Regions from separate parts of the Bacillus sp. 05T22 genome, predicted to be linked through region 1. Evidence: riboswitches for the same ligand, from Rfam matches in the RefSeq annotation. Region 1 holds a riboswitch; each other region holds the start of a gene.

Region 1 (5,254 bases):
ATGAATAAAACATTAATGGGGAATGCGATTTTCTTAGGATCATACGCAAGGTATGAACAAAGTCGACCATTTATTGATTCATCTTGGTGGCAAAATGACGGTGTAGTAAATACGAATTCTATGGTAGGACCGTCTACTGATGTGGTTATAAATAATAGCGGTACACCAGAGCGTGGAAAATGGAATCATATTGAGACAAAACAAAATTGGGATCACCTTGATATGGTAGGACTAAGCGTTTCGGACTCATTAGGTTTTTCTGATATTAATGCTTTTTACCGAAATATCGCTAAAAATTTATCTAATTTACCAGAATAACTGGATCATATTTATATTGAAATGGAAAAACTCCCTCAAATTCTTCTGAGGGAGTTTTTACTTCGTGAATCGAATCGTGCCTTCGGAGTATAATGGAGTTAATATTAAAATAGCATGATAGCCCGAGGTGATGGTATGAGAGTTAACGTGGTGATATCTGGATATGGAACTGTTGGAAAAGAGTTTGTAAGATTGGTATTTGAGAAAGCTTCATATATAAAAGAGATGTACGGCATCGAACTTGCTTTTACTGGAATTATTGGGAGTACAGTCAATCTTTATAATGACAAAGGTTTACATATTAAAGAATTATTAACTTATGGTACTGGTTCCTATGTATTAGAGAAGTATACCAAACACTATCCACTTGATAAAAGTGAAAAGTTTCCTTTTGGTACTGTATTAATTGAATCGACACCAACTAATCTTCAAACTGGTGAACCAGGAAGAACATACATTGAAACAGCGATTGAAAACAATATGGATGTAGTAGCTATTTCGAAAGGAGCACTTGTTAACGCATGGAAAGAAATAAAAGAAAAAGCAAAACTCGCAAAGGTACGTATTTGTTATAGCGGCGCAACTGCTGCGGCACTCCCTACATTAGATATTGGACAATTCAGTTTAGCAGGATGTCAAATTGAAAGTATAGAAGGTATTTTAAATGGAACAACAAATTATATTCTTACAAAAATGTATGAAGAAGATGTAACATTCCAGGAAGCATTGCATCAAGCGCAGCACAAAGGGATAGCTGAAACAAACCCATCATTAGATGTAAGTGGAATGGATAGTGCTTGTAAACTTCTATTATTGGCAAATAGTTTGCTGCAAGCAGAATGTTCATTGAATTGTATATCTATAAAAGGTATAGAGGATGTTACGAAACAAGATATACTGAAAGCAAAAGAACAAGGTAAATCTCTAAAATTAATTGCAACAGCATATAAAGATTATTCAGGAAATCTTAAACTTGAAGTATGCCCGCGTGAAATAGAGAAAGGGCATCCATTGGCTCATGTAAATGGAACAGAAAAAGGAATCACTTTTCATACTGATACGATGGGGAAAGTTACTTCAACCGGAGGAGCTTCAAGCCCAAGAGGAGCAGCAGCAGCGGCTTTGAAAGATTTAATTAATTTGTATCGAAAAGATGTATGATGAAAAAATATAGTCTTCAATTAAAATGAAAAAGATAATAATCAACTTGACAAATAAATGTTTTTGTGTTATAGTTTAATTTTAACATTTGACGAGAAGCCCTTAGGGTGATACATTTTAGTAAGAGAAATAACTTCACTAATTTATGTATCGAGGGGGACGTGTAATATGAAAATAGAAAACAGTCTAGCGGTTTTGAAATTGAAAATTCAAGGATTTGAATTAAATCCAACATTACTTTGGGATGAAAAAGAGGCTCTATTAGTCGATACTGGTATGCCAGGTCAATTAGAAGGGATTTGCGATGCAATGATTGGTATTGGTGTGCCTTTTGAACAATTACAAGCAGTTATTTTAACTCATCAAGATATAGACCATATTGGAAGTCTTCCTGAAATACAGCAGAAGGCAAATCATTCTATTGAAGTGTACGCCCATGAATTAGACAAACCTTATATTGAAGGACAGTTACCCCTTATTAAAGGAGATCCAAATAAAATGAGTGAAGAAAAATGGGCGGCACTTCCAGATGTTGTGCAAGCCCTATATAAAAATCCTCCAACAGCAAAAGTAAATCAAACATTAGAAGATGGACAAAGACTTCCATTTCTCGGAGGCATTGAAGTGATTCATACACCAGGACATACTCCGGGGCATATTAGTTTATATAGTGAAAAATATAAGACATTAATTGCAGGTGACGCGATGGTATGTGTTGAAGGAAAACTAAAAGGGCCAGTTCCACATACGACACCAGATATGGAAACAGCTACAGAATCACTTAGAAGATTTTTAGAGTTTGATATTGAGAGGATAATTTGTTATCACGGTGGTGTTTGTGATTCAAATGTTAAAGAGCAAATTGAACAGTTAGTAGGAATGGATAAATAGTATTTTGTAAAAATTATATTTTATGAAGTTTGAACTATCAAATAATATTTTACAGCTATATGAATTATGTTATGATAAATATCAAACTAAATAGTTAATATCTATCCGCTAGGGGGGCCTTTTATAGGCTGAGATCAAAGGATTTTTTTTGAGACCCTTAGGACCTGATCTGAGTAATACCAGCGTAGGGAAGTGGAAGTGACATCATCAATATTTTTAAAATATTGATGATGTCCAGCCTGCTTTCTTTACGTGTGTGTAAAGAAAGCTTTTTTATTTTGCGCACCGCACCTATTTGAAGTAGATCCCAGTAGTCTAGTCGTTAATGAGCGATTCGTTAAGAAACTTGTTTCATTTTTTACTATCAAAACGTTTATTGGAGGGCCTATAATGTCATTTTCACAGTTGTTACGCAAAGAAGTTAATTCAATTTGGGAAGCAAGTTTTAACCATCCTTTTGTGAAAAAATTAGGAAATGGAACATTAGATTTAGCTAGTTTCCGCTATTACGTTATGCAAGATTCATATTATTTAAGTCATTTTGCAAGAGTCCAATCGTTAGGAGCAGCAAAAGCTATTGAGTTAGAAACGACAGCTCGTATGGCACACCATGCACAGAATACATATCAAGCTGAATTATCGTTACATGAGAATTTTGCGAAAAAATTAGGAATTACTAAGGAAGAAAAAGAATCATTTGTTCCTGCTCCAACCGCTTATGCGTATACATCACATATGTATCGTGCTGCATATGAAGGACATATCGGGGATATTATTGCAGCAATTTTACCTTGTTACTGGCTTTATTATGAAATTGGTGAACGTTTGAAAGAATGTAAACCTGAAGAACCAATTTACCAAGAATGGATTTCCGCATACGGCTCTGACTGGTTCCGTACTTTAGTAGAGGAGCAAATTGCTAGATTAGATGCCATTGCGGAAACAGTAACAGAAGCTGATCGTAAGCGAATGAAACAGCATTTTATCATTAGCAGTCAATATGAATATTCATTTTGGGAGATGGCTTACACATTAGAAAAATGGCCAGCAGAAAAACAAGTAGAAGATGTAAGTTTATCCCGCATTAACAGGCAGTAAGTAAGCCACCCACCTCCTCAAGATTCAGAGAGAAACGAGGAAGCTAGGTGGGGGATCAACTGCCCGTAAAAGCCCGATTGGTGAGGGTTGATTAAAGTTCCACTTTATAAGGGAAAGATATGGCTCTCATCATACATGAAAATGAAGAGTATAGAAAATGACTAACTTAGTTTAGTCATTTTTTTGTACAAAAATAATAATCTCTACATTTTAGAAAAATTAACTTCAGTCATTAGTTGCTTAACTATTATAAAAAATTTACACAATAAAAAAAGGGAGAAGGTAATTTTTATTGAAGTTTGTTTATAATTCCCTTTTTAACTTGTTAAGGGGAAATGTAATTGTAAAGAAGGTTATTAATCTCTTTTGCACTTTTTATTTATCTTACCATACTTGGAATGTTGTACTGAAATTATAAAAATTTAAATTTGAAAGGGGCCAAAAAGATATGAGAACGAGAAAACGAATAGGGAATAAGTTACTACTCGTTAGCGCAATTTGTGCGATAAGTATTCCTTCTGTTTCATACGCGGAGGAAGTAATTTCACCTAAAATTTTTGCGAGTTCTTCAAGTTTGTACGAGGGGAGGAATACGGATGTATTGAAAACAAGTTTTTATCCCAATACATATAATAATCCGTTCAACTACCGATTTATTTCGACATTAAAGGAAACAAACACAAATATAAAAGAAATAGACAATGTTGATGATGAAAATCCTGTTATATCTACTACTCTTACATTTATCCGTGATATGCATGCTGAAAATTATAAATCTGCATTTGATTTAACTTCTCGATCTTTACAGAAGATAGTATCTGAAAAATGGCTGGAGAGTTATTGGAAGGGACTCCCAGTACAATTACAAGCAGGTTCCTTTATTGGAATTGGAGAGGTAAAACAAAAAGAGACAAATTCCGTTCATACAAATGTAGAGATTGGATTAGTTTTTGAACAATTTACTGTGCCTTTACTAATTAAATTAGATCCATCTGGAAAAATAGATGATTTTCAATTTAGTATGTCGTTTAGTCCTGTTGCAGAACGTCCATCATATAGTAAGCCTGAATCATTTATTGAAAAAGAAGTAGTAGTTGGAAGTGGCGCGTTTCCATTACCAGGAACATTGTCTGTTCCAAAGGGAAAGGGTCCTTTCCCAGCGATCATTCTTGTTCAAGGATCTGGAGCAAGCGATCGGGATGAAACTGCGTTTGCTTTAAAACCATTTCGTGATCTAGCTGAAGGTCTTGCTTCGAAAGGAATTGCTGTTCTTCGTTATAATAAACGAACGTATGAACATGGCTTGAAAACACAATTAAGCCCTTTTTATACAGTCGATAAAGAGACAACGGACGATGCACTTCTTGCGACTCGTTTTCTTCAAAATGAATCTATGATAGACAAGAGTCAAATTTATATCCTTGGTCATAGCCAAGGTGGAATGATGGTTCCGGAAATGATTGAAAAAGACCAAAATCAAAATATCGCTGGAGCAATTGTGATGGGAGGACCAGCTCGTACAATCCAAGATGTTGTTTTAGATCAATTTGATTACTTGTATTCTATCGGTAGAATGAAACCTGAAGAATATAAATTTTACAAAGCACAATTTGAATTATTAAAGGATCCTAACTTCTCTAGTCAGAATCCTCCAAAAGATTTTTATTTAGGATCACCTGTATTTTGGGATTCTATTCGTAAAATTAAGGCAGCAGAAATATCTAAAGAACAAAAGACACCGCTTCTTATTATTCAAGGAGAAAGAGACTATCAAGTTCAATCAAAA
Region 2 (5,254 bases), on a different contig from region 1:
CTTAGCACTTCTTCAATATGGTTTTTATCTTTCGTTTCTAATGATAAATGGAGCTGCGTATACCCAGGAAACACTTTTGTTCCAATCCGCTCTAAATGAATATGTAATACATTTGCTTCAAAACTTGTTACAATTTCGAGTAAATGTTGCAAATGTCCTGGTTTATCTTTAATCATTGTTGCAATATGAACAAAGCGGCCGGCTTCAACCATCCCATGTTCAATAATACGAGTAATGAAGTTAACATCAACATTTCCACCACTTAAAATCGACACAACTTTTTTCTCTTTCACAGGAATTTTTTGATATAGTAGCGCCGCTAATGAACTAGCACCGGACCCCTCTACTAATAATTTATTGCGTTCAAGTAGCATTAGCATCGTTCGTGCAATTTCCATTTCATCCACACAAAAAATATCATCTACATATCGCTCTACAAGCTGAAATGTAAGTTCTCCCGGTCTTTTCACTGCAATTCCATCTGCCATAGTTGGTGAAGATTCCACAGTAATAACTTTCTTTCCCTCTAAGGATTGCTTCATCCCCGGACAAGCAAGCGCTTGTACACCATATATTTTCACCGACGGTTTTTGTTCTTTAATCGCCATCGCAACACCTGCAATTAAGCCGCCACCACCAACAGGACAAATAACTGCTTCGACGTCATCAAGCTGCTGCAATATTTCTAAACCTACCGTCCCTTGACCAGAGATTACAGCCTCATCATCAAATGGATGTACAAACTTTGCTCCTGTTTGTTCTTTCAAATCTAGCGCATACGCTAATGCATCATCAAATACATCACCTTGCAACTCTACATGTGCACCATATCGCTTAGTCGCAAGCACTTTACTAAGCGGTGCACCTTTTGGCATCACAATCGTACAGGGAATATCGAGCATATTACTAGAATAGGCGACACCTTGTGCATGATTTCCAGCAGACGCTGCAACAACCCCATTTTCTAATTCACCTTTATCAAGAGAAACCATCTTATTATAAGAACCACGTACTTTAAAAGAACCCGTCTTTTGTAAATTTTCGAGTTTCAAATATACTTCATTATGCGATAGTTCACTAAATGTACTTGAATAATCTAGTGGTGTCATATGGACAATGCCTTTCATCTTCTCATGAGCAGCTATAATATCCTGTAATGAAATCATATTGTACCTCCGAAACGATATATGTTCATACATATTAGTTTGAGCCGCACACTTTGTTTTATACGACAAAAAAACCATTTCTTCACATTAGAAATGGTTCTTCCCATATATCAACGATTTTCACTATTTATCATTAAAAATACCTGTCAGTAAAGACGTACTTTCATAAGGCGAATCTGCTAAACTAATTGCAGAAATAACAGAAACTCCATCAGCCCCTGCCTCTATAACAGAAGCAGCATTTTTAAGTGTAATTCCTCCAATACCAACAATCGGGATTGTAATTCCCTCTTCTCTAAAATAACGCAACCCTTTCGTTCCTTGCACCGCTTTTGTATCTTTCTTCGTACTCGTCGGAAAAATAGGTCCTACTCCTAAATAATCCGCCCCATTTGCAATTGCAAAACGAGCTTCCTCTATCGTATGAGCAGATACCCCGACAATTTTATCTCCCATTTTTTCACGAACGGATGTAATTCCTTCGTCATCTTGTCCAACATGAACACCGTCTGCACCCAATTCAATTGCTAATTCTACATCATCATTCACGATAAAAGGTACATCATATTCTTTACAAAGCATTTGTAGCCGCTTAGCAAAACGCACTCGTTCTTCCCCAGCTAAAGCTCCTTCACCTTTTTCACGAAATTGGAAAAGCGTTACTCCGCCATCTAACGCTTCTTTCATTACTTGTAATGGATCTCTTTCACAGTTATTACTTCCCATAATAAAATACACTTGCAATAACTTGGACATTTGTTGTTGATCAATACTTGCCATTTCTTTTACCCCTTCTTATTGCACCTCTTGGATATTTCCATATTGTACAATCTCATTTGCAGTAGTGTTTGCTAACTGATTTAAAAATTCAATTTGGAAACTTCCTGGTCCTTGCTCTACTGTTTTACTTGCAGCTATTTCCGCTGCTACACCATAAAACGTTAATGCAGCAACTGCCGCTTTGACATAATCTTTTTCAACCGCTGCAAATGCCCCCATTACAGAAGTTAATAGACAACCTGTACCTGTCACTTTCGTTAAAATTGGATGTCCATTGCGAATAATGATTGTTCGCTCACCATCTGTTACAACGTCTTCTTTTCCAGTAATCACCGCAATTGTATCTAGTTCATCTGCTGCTTGTTTCGCAATTCCTACAACATCACCGTTTCCAGCCCCAGCATTGACACCTTTAATCTCCCACTTTTCATTGATAACATTAGCAATTTCCGCTGCATTCCCGCGAATCATCGCTAATTTCACTTCACTCGGAATATGTCTTGCAACTTCTGCTCGATAAGACGTTGCCCCTGCACCAACTGGATCAAATAACACAGGTACATGATGTGCATTCGCAGACTTCCCGGCAATTAACATCGCTTCTACTTCTTCAGGACGAAGTGTACCCATATTTAAAACAAGTGCTCCGGCAATGCTAGCCATTTCTGCCACTTCTTCTTTTGCATATGCCATAACTGGTGAAGCTCCTAATGCAAGTAAACCATTGGCCGTAAAGTTTGTTACAACGACATTTGTAATATTATGCACAAGAGGATTAGCCGCTCTCACTGTCTCCACTACTTTTGCGATTTCTTTTATATTCATTCTTTTCATCTCCTAACTTTATAATGGGAGATACACAAAAAGACACTTCGCGTATGCAAAGTGCCTGAACATGTGCTGTTACACTCTCCCTACGCTGGCATTATCCAACAGGTTCTAATGGTCAACGACAGATTAGTCGTACTCTCAGTCTGCATCCGCAAACTCCCATGTGTTTTCTTATTCATCTAATTCAGAGTCTACTCTTATTCTCTTAAAATAACAAGTTACACGTTTTTGTCATCTTAATATATAAGTACAAATTGAAAAAACGATAAAAACCCTTTTTTAGGTGGGAGAGAGCATCCGGCCATGCATAGAAGCGGTCAGGTCCTTTTTTAGCCCCATGCCAAGTTCAAACAAAGTGAGAAAATGAGAGCAGTTCCCTTTTTTCTTTTGAACCAAATTTCAATTTTGCCAAAGCTTCCGCTAACGCAGGATTACGCGGCTCATCATCTTGATTTTATTGTTTCATATACTTCGCAACATCGCGTTTTGATACTTTTTCGCCTTGTGAAATAATGGTTTGTCCTTTTAAAAAAGGACAAAGATATCCTACTATTTTGTTATATCCGAAATACTAAAATTTCCCCCTCTTAACTAGTCAAAGATATAGAGTATTTAATTAATAACAAAAGGTTAGAATCTTCGGCATAACTGAATCCGCAAAGGATCTATGCTATATTTAACTTACGGAAACTTGAAAGGATGTTTTAAATATGGCAAAAAGTGTTGTAATTGCTGAGAAACCTTCTGTTGCACGTGATATTGCACGTGTATTGAAGTGTGATAAAAAAGGAAATGGTTATCTTGAAGGTAATAAATATATCGTTACTTGGGCTTTAGGGCATCTTGTTACATTAGCAGACCCAGAAAGCTATGATATAAAATATAAAAAGTGGAATCTAGAAGATTTACCAATGCTACCTGAACGTTTGAAATTGACAGTGATTAAGCAAACTGGCAAACAGTTTAATGCCGTTAAAAGTCAACTGATTAGAAAAGATGTTACTGAAATAATAGTGGCTACAGACGCTGGAAGAGAGGGAGAATTAGTCGCGCGTTGGATTATTGATAAAGTTAGAATTAATAAACCTATTAAACGCCTATGGATCTCATCTGTTACCGATAAAGCAATCAAAGATGGCTTCGCAAACTTAAAGCCAGGTAAAGCATATGAAAATTTATACGCTTCAGCTGTCGCACGTTCGGAGGCTGACTGGTATATCGGGCTTAATGCAACACGTGCATTAACTACTCGATTTAATGCTCAACTAAACTGTGGTCGTGTACAAACACCTACTGTGGCTATCATTGCAGGTCGTGAGGACGAAATTAAAAACTTCAAAGCACAAACATACTACGGCATTGAAGCTCAAACAACAGAAAAGTTAAAATTGACTTGGCAAGACGCTAGAGGGAATGGTCGCAGTTTTGATAAAGCAAAAATCGATACCATTGTGACAAAACTGGATAAACAAAATGCAACTGTGGTAGAAATCGATAAAAAGGTGAAAAAATCATTTGCTCCTGGTCTTTATGACTTAACAGAGCTACAACGTGATGCAAATAAAATCTTTGGTTATTCTGCAAAAGAAACGTTAAATATTATGCAAAAATTGTATGAGCAACATAAAGTACTCACTTACCCTCGTACAGATTCGCGCTATATTTCATCTGATATCGTCGGAACACTTCCAGAGCGTCTAAAAGCGTGTGGAGTAGGAGAATATCGTCCTTTAGCTCATAAAATTTTAAATAAGCCTATAAAATCCACTAAAGCATTTGTTGATGATAGTAAAGTAAGCGATCATCACGCAATCATCCCAACGGAAAGCTATGTGAATTTCTCAGCTTTCACAGATAAAGAACGCAAAATTTATGATTTAGTGGTAAAACGTTTCTTAGCAGTCTTATTCCCAGCCTTTGAATATGAACAACTAACATTACGCACGAAAATTGGTGATGAAACGTTTGTTGCACGTGGCAAAACGATTTTACATTCTGGTTGGAAAGAAGTATATGAAAACCGCTTTGAAGATGACGATGCAGTTGAAGATTTAAAAGAGCAAATTTTACCTCGCATTGAAAAAGGCGATACATTAAGCGTAAAACTAATTGCTCAAACATCAGGTCAAACAAAACCACCTGCACGCTTTAATGAAGCAACGTTACTTTCAGCAATGGAAAACCCTACAAAATACATGGATACGCAAAATAAACAACTTGCTGATACGTTAAAATCAACTGGTGGATTAGGTACTGTGGCTACACGAGCTGACATTATTGACAAACTATTTAATTCATTCTTGATTGAAAAACGTGGTAAAGATATTCACATTACATCAAAAGGTCGTCAGTTACTTGATTTAGTACCGGAAGAACTAAAATCTCCTACACTAACTGCTGAATGGGAACAAAAGAAAAAACTAGAACTTCGCGGTGAAGGAGATGGGCAAATCTTCGCATGTAAATGTGGATATCGC
Region 3 (5,254 bases), on a different contig from region 1:
ATGAGGAACAACGAGTGGGCTTAGAGAAGAAATATAATTTAAGTTTTATTTATGAACGATATGCGTGTGGATAAAGAAAAGTTTTGTGCTTTCCCTTGTTCACTCTATATAATGAATAAATAAAAAAAGAGTCTCACACTTCAAAGTGAGACTCTTTTTTTATTTATTCGTAAATGAGAAGTAGACATACGTCCATTCTAAGCTTCTTGTTGTTTCTTACGGTGATCAGGAATGTGAATATATTGGGAAATAATGAGTAGTACCCCTATAAAAAATACAGGGAATATAGCAGCCAGGTGAAAACCACTATAAATAATATTTGTTATTAAACCGCCGATAATAACAAATGCAGTATATATATGAGAAATGTGTTTCTTTAGTCGGATTTTGAATGCTTCCATCAAAGATTCGATAGTAACAAATAAGATAACAATACTTAAAAAAACAATGTTAGTATTGTAAATTACTAAACAACAAATTAAACCGAGAAAAGCCAAATACTCAATTATTAAGGTAATATTACGTGGCATATAATATTACCGAACTAAATACTGCAGTGGATTTACCGCGTTTGTTTTTTCAAAATTCCATTTACCATTATGTAATTCAAAATGGAGGTGCTGCCCAAATGAATGGCTTGTATTTCCCATATGTCCTAACAATTCCCTAGTCTGAACTTGATCATCAACAGTTACAATATAACTGTTTTTCCGTTTAGTAGATGTAGAAATATTTGTATTTTTTACGGAGCTAGCATTATTCCTTGCTTTTATTTTATTATTCGAATATAATATTTTTAGATTCGGTTTTATATATTGAGTGTTTTGTGTAGGCAATTCTTGAGCTGCTACAGTACATGTATCTACTTGAGTTATGGATGGAAGTAGAGATGCGACTGCGACAGTAGTTGCCGTTAAAGCTGTAGCTTTCTGTTTCATCTAATATTAGCCCCCCATAGATGTGTTAATACATCCCCTATTATAGTATAAAGATATAATATTTTGTGCACTATTCACATAACTGTAATACGAAATGAGAAAAATAACAATTTTTTAATGGAATCGAAATATATTAAAAGAATAATAGATTAATAATCATTATAATATGGATTAAAGATAATTGGTATTTTCTGAATAGATATATAAATCCGAATTGAAAAGCTGACAGAAAAGCTTTCTTTTTAGGCGGGAGAGAGCATCCGGCCATGCATAGAAGCGGTTAGATCCTTTTCCTACCCCGTACCAAGTTAAACAAAAAGAAAAAATGAATACAGGTCACCTTTTATTCTTCATAGCCGCGACTTATATGTTGGAAAATCAAAATGGATATATATATTTATTTTTCATATTTTATATAGGTAGAACTTTGATGGAAAGAATTCTTACTTTGTATTGGATTCATGGCTCGTAAATAGGATTGGAATAAGTTAAAACAGTTGCTGATGATCCATGACAGTGTTATACTGACTATGGTAATTTCATATTATGCTAGGAGAGCTGGTGTTCCCAGCTGAGAGTAAGGCCGAGAGTCTTTGATCCTTTTATTACCTGATCTAGATTATGCTAGCGTAGGGAAGCGATTCGGACATTAACAATCAGTCCCTGTTTCTTTGCGTAAAGAAACAGGGCTTTTTTATTTGACAATTTTATAGTGAAAACCACTAGGGGTGCTTTATGTGCTGAGAGAGGAATAATCCTTAACCCTTATAGACCTGATCTAGATTATGCTAGCGTAGGGAAGTGGAACAACGAATAAATGTATTTTTATTTGCTGTAGCCACTTCTTATATAGAGAAGTGGCTTTTTTATTTAGATAAATAGATATGAAAGAAGGGGAAATATAAATGAGATTTTGTGAGAGGTTATTTGAGACTGTGCAGCCGGTTTGGGAGAAAAGTCATAATCACCCATTTGTAACTGGGATGGGGGACGGTACATTAGAAAAAGATAAATTCCAATATTACATCATACAAGATTATTTATATTTACTAGATTATGCGAAGGTTTATGCAATTGGGGTTGTGAAAGCGACTAATCCGCAAGTTATGGCAAAATTTGCAGAACAAATAGACGGCATTTTAAATGGAGAAATGACGATCCATAAACAGTATGCAAAACGCCTTGGTATTTCTGTACAAGAGATGGAAGAGGCAAAACCATCTGCTAAAAATTTAGCGTATACAAACTATATGATGTCAGTATCTCAAAATGGTACGCTTGCAGAGTTAATTGCGGCTCTGCTTCCATGTATGTGGAGCTACTGGGAGATTGGAAAACGTTTAAATGATATTCCAGGAGCGAGAGATCATGAATTTTTTGGTGAGTGGATTCAAGGATATAGCTCAGAAGAGTATGGAAGCCTTTGCATTTGGCTAATGGAGTTATTAAATGAACTAGCTGAAGGAAAGTCTGAACAAGAGTTAGACAAATTAGAAGAGATTTTCTTATATTCCAGCCGCTTTGAGTATTTATTCTGGGATATGGCGTATCGTAAGGAGATGTGGGGCTTTGAGGAGCAAGAGCATACTACAGTTTCATAATGTTTCCTTTCATTATGATGAAAAGCCAATTATACAGGGTCTGGATGCTTCTGTACAAGAAAAAGAGTTTGTTAGCATCATTGGACCGAGTGGCTGTGGCAAAAGTACATTATTTCGTTTAATTACAGGATTAGAAGATGTAGCGGCTGGAACGATTCAACTTACAGAAACCTCGAGTCATCCTGTAGGGTATATGCCACAAAAAGATATGCTCCTGCCGTGGAGAACGATTATTGAAAATGCGGCATTGCCGTTAGAGTGCCAGGGGATAAAGAAAAAAGAAGCACATGTAAAGGCAAAAGAGCTGTTAGAACAATTTGGTTTACAAGGATACGAGAACAAATATCCGAAAGATTTATCAGGTGGTATGCGGCAGCGAGTGTCCTTTATTCGAACTTTATTAACAGGCGGGGACATTTTATTGTTAGATGAGCCGTTTAGCGCATTAGATGCATTAACGAAAGCAACGTTGCAAGAATGGTTGTTTGAGCAATGGAAACAGTGGCAAAAAACCATTTTATTTATTACACACGATGTAGAAGAAGCACTTTTTCTTTCTAATCAGATTTTAATAGTGACAGAGCAACCTATAACAACTTTAACGGAGCGTGTTGTACCACTTGGAACGGAGCGCTCAAGAAAAGATTTGCATAGGCCTGAGATACTAGGGCTAAAAGATGAGTTACTCGGTATGCTGCAAAGGCAGGTGCTCGTATGAAACGTGTGACAGAGTTACTACCTGCACTGATTTTAAGTGGCATACTACTCATAGCTTGGGAAGTGGGGGCTAGAATTGTAGATGAGATGTATATTTTGCCATCTCCTACTGCAATTCTAGCTAAAATGTGGGCACTGCGTGACATATTACTTACAGTTCATTTGCCAGCAACCTTATATGTAGTCTTAATCGGCGTAGTTATTTCTATTGTACTTGGTGTTGGACTGGCGATGTCTATGAATGCGAGTAAATGGGTAGCAAGAGCTTTTTATCCGTTACTAGTTGCTTCACAAACGATTCCAATTACTGCTTTAGCACCATTATTTGTTTTATGGTTTGGCTATTCAATTTGGAGCAAAGTCGTTGTGACAGTTTTGATTACCTTTTTCCCCATTGCGGTAAATACGTATGATGGATTGCGCAGCACGAAAAAGGAATGGGAGGAGCTTTTAGTGACATATGGCGCAACGAAAAAAGATATTTTTCTAAAGTTAAAGTTGCCATCTGCACTTCCGTACTTTTTCTCTGCTTTAAAAATTGCTGTTCCGCTTAGTGTCATTGGAGCAGCAATTGGTGAGTGGCTTGGTGCGCAAGCTGGTTTAGGATACTTTAGTAAACGAATGATGACACAGTTAGACGGAGCTGGTGTGTTTGCACCGATTGTGCTTCTATCATTACTAGCTATTTTATTTGTTTTAGTTGTTTCTATATTAGAAAAGAAATTCATTAGTTGGAGGAAACATTCATGAAATTATTCAAACGCATCTTTGTGTTTACATTATTAGTTGCAATGATTGCAGGGTGTTCCAGCAATTCATCATCAGAAAAGAAAAAGGCTGAAAAAGAAGTAACAGTTATGCTCGACTGGTATCCAAATGCAGTCCATAGTTTTATCTATGCGGCGATTGAAAAAGGATATTTTAAAGAAGAAGGCGTGAAAGTAAATATTAAATTCCCTTCTAATCCAACCGATCCATTAACGTTGGCAGCAGCGGGGAAAGTAACAGTTGGTTTATATTATCAGCCAGATGTTGTCATTGCAAAAGCAAATGAACAAATTCCAGTGAAATCAATCGGAGCTGTGGTCCGTTCACCATTAAATCACGTCGTATCATTAAAATCAGAGGGAATCAATTCACCAAAAGATTTAGAAGGAAAGACAGTTGGTTATTCTGGAACACCTTTAAGTGAAGCGTATTTAAAAACGATGGTAAAAGAAGCTGGTGGCAATCCGGATACTGTAAAAGTAGTAGATGTTGGATTTGATTTAGTACCAGCGTTAATTACGAAAAAAGTAGATGCTGTCACAGGTGCTTATATTAACCATGAAGTTCCTGTTATGCGTCATGAAGGCCATGAACCAGCGTACTTCAACCCAGCTGACTATGGTGTACCAAATTATCATGAACTTGTTTTTGTAACAGGTGATAAAACGTTGAAAAAAGATAAAGAAGCGTTGCAAGCCTTTTTACGAGGTGCGAAAAAAGGATATGAATTTATGAAAAAGAATCCGGACGAAGCACTGGGTATTTTATTAAATCATCAAGAAAAGGAAAATTTCCCACTTGTTCCAGAAGTTGAAAAAGAAAGTATGAAAATTTTGTTAGAGAAAATGGAAACGAAAGATGAGCCATTTTTATCAGATACGAAAGAGTCATGGGAAAAACAAAATAAATGGTTGAAAGAAAAAGGCATGACAAAAGAGATTGTTCCTGCCAATGAATTATTCGAAAATATTTTAAAGTAGGCGAGTGAATATGAAAGATGAGCTCCACGTTATCTCAAATGGCCAGATGGCATTCGAAGAGTTAGCGAATGTAGCGATGCAAATTGAGAGTGAGATTGATTATTTGCATATTCGTGAGCGAGAGAAAAGTACGAAAGAGTTATATGAAGGTGTGGAAGGTCTCCTAAAAGGAGGCTTTCCGGCATCTAAGCTTGTGATTAATGATCGAATCGATATTGCAATTCTATTAAATATTCCTCGCGTACAATTG

Evidence for each region. Region 1 has a riboswitch for thiamine pyrophosphate ahead of tenA (thiaminase II). Riboswitches for the same ligand answer to the same signal wherever they lie in the genome.
Region 2: linked by a shared signal. The riboswitch ahead of thiM (hydroxyethylthiazole kinase) and the one ahead of tenA (thiaminase II) in region 1 are both predicted to bind thiamine pyrophosphate.
Region 3: linked by a shared signal. The riboswitch ahead of tenA (thiaminase II) and the one ahead of tenA (thiaminase II) in region 1 are both predicted to bind thiamine pyrophosphate.

The regions. Positions count from the first base shown of each region.
Region 1 is NZ_JBFTMC010000069.1:12,526-17,779, forward strand. Features, by position in the region: gene AC1DIT_RS18775 (esterase/lipase family protein) at 1-318, shown strand, start outside; gene AC1DIT_RS18780 (homoserine dehydrogenase) at 454-1,479, shown strand; gene AC1DIT_RS18785 (MBL fold metallo-hydrolase) at 1,648-2,370, shown strand; TPP riboswitch at 2,471-2,578, shown strand; gene tenA (thiaminase II) at 2,761-3,468, shown strand; gene AC1DIT_RS18795 (alpha/beta hydrolase) at 3,917-5,254, shown strand, end outside.
Region 2 is NZ_JBFTMC010000029.1:7,324-12,577, forward strand. Features, by position in the region: gene ilvA (threonine ammonia-lyase) at 1-1,166, opposite strand, end outside; gene thiE (thiamine phosphate synthase) at 1,290-1,946, opposite strand; gene thiM (hydroxyethylthiazole kinase) at 1,962-2,771, opposite strand; TPP riboswitch at 2,841-2,950, opposite strand; gene AC1DIT_RS11760 (DNA topoisomerase III) at 3,488-5,254, shown strand, end outside.
Region 3 is NZ_JBFTMC010000049.1:2,837-8,090, forward strand. Features, by position in the region: gene AC1DIT_RS15525 (DUF3965 domain-containing protein) at 1-74, shown strand, start outside; gene AC1DIT_RS15530 (hypothetical protein) at 198-530, opposite strand; gene AC1DIT_RS15535 (M23 family metallopeptidase) at 537-938, opposite strand; TPP riboswitch at 1,480-1,591, shown strand; TPP riboswitch at 1,653-1,755, shown strand; gene tenA (thiaminase II) at 1,844-2,539, shown strand; gene AC1DIT_RS15545 (ABC transporter ATP-binding protein) at 2,508-3,257, shown strand; gene AC1DIT_RS15550 (ABC transporter permease) at 3,254-4,006, shown strand; gene AC1DIT_RS15555 (ABC transporter substrate-binding protein) at 4,003-5,004, shown strand; gene tenI (thiazole tautomerase TenI) at 5,015-5,254, shown strand, end outside.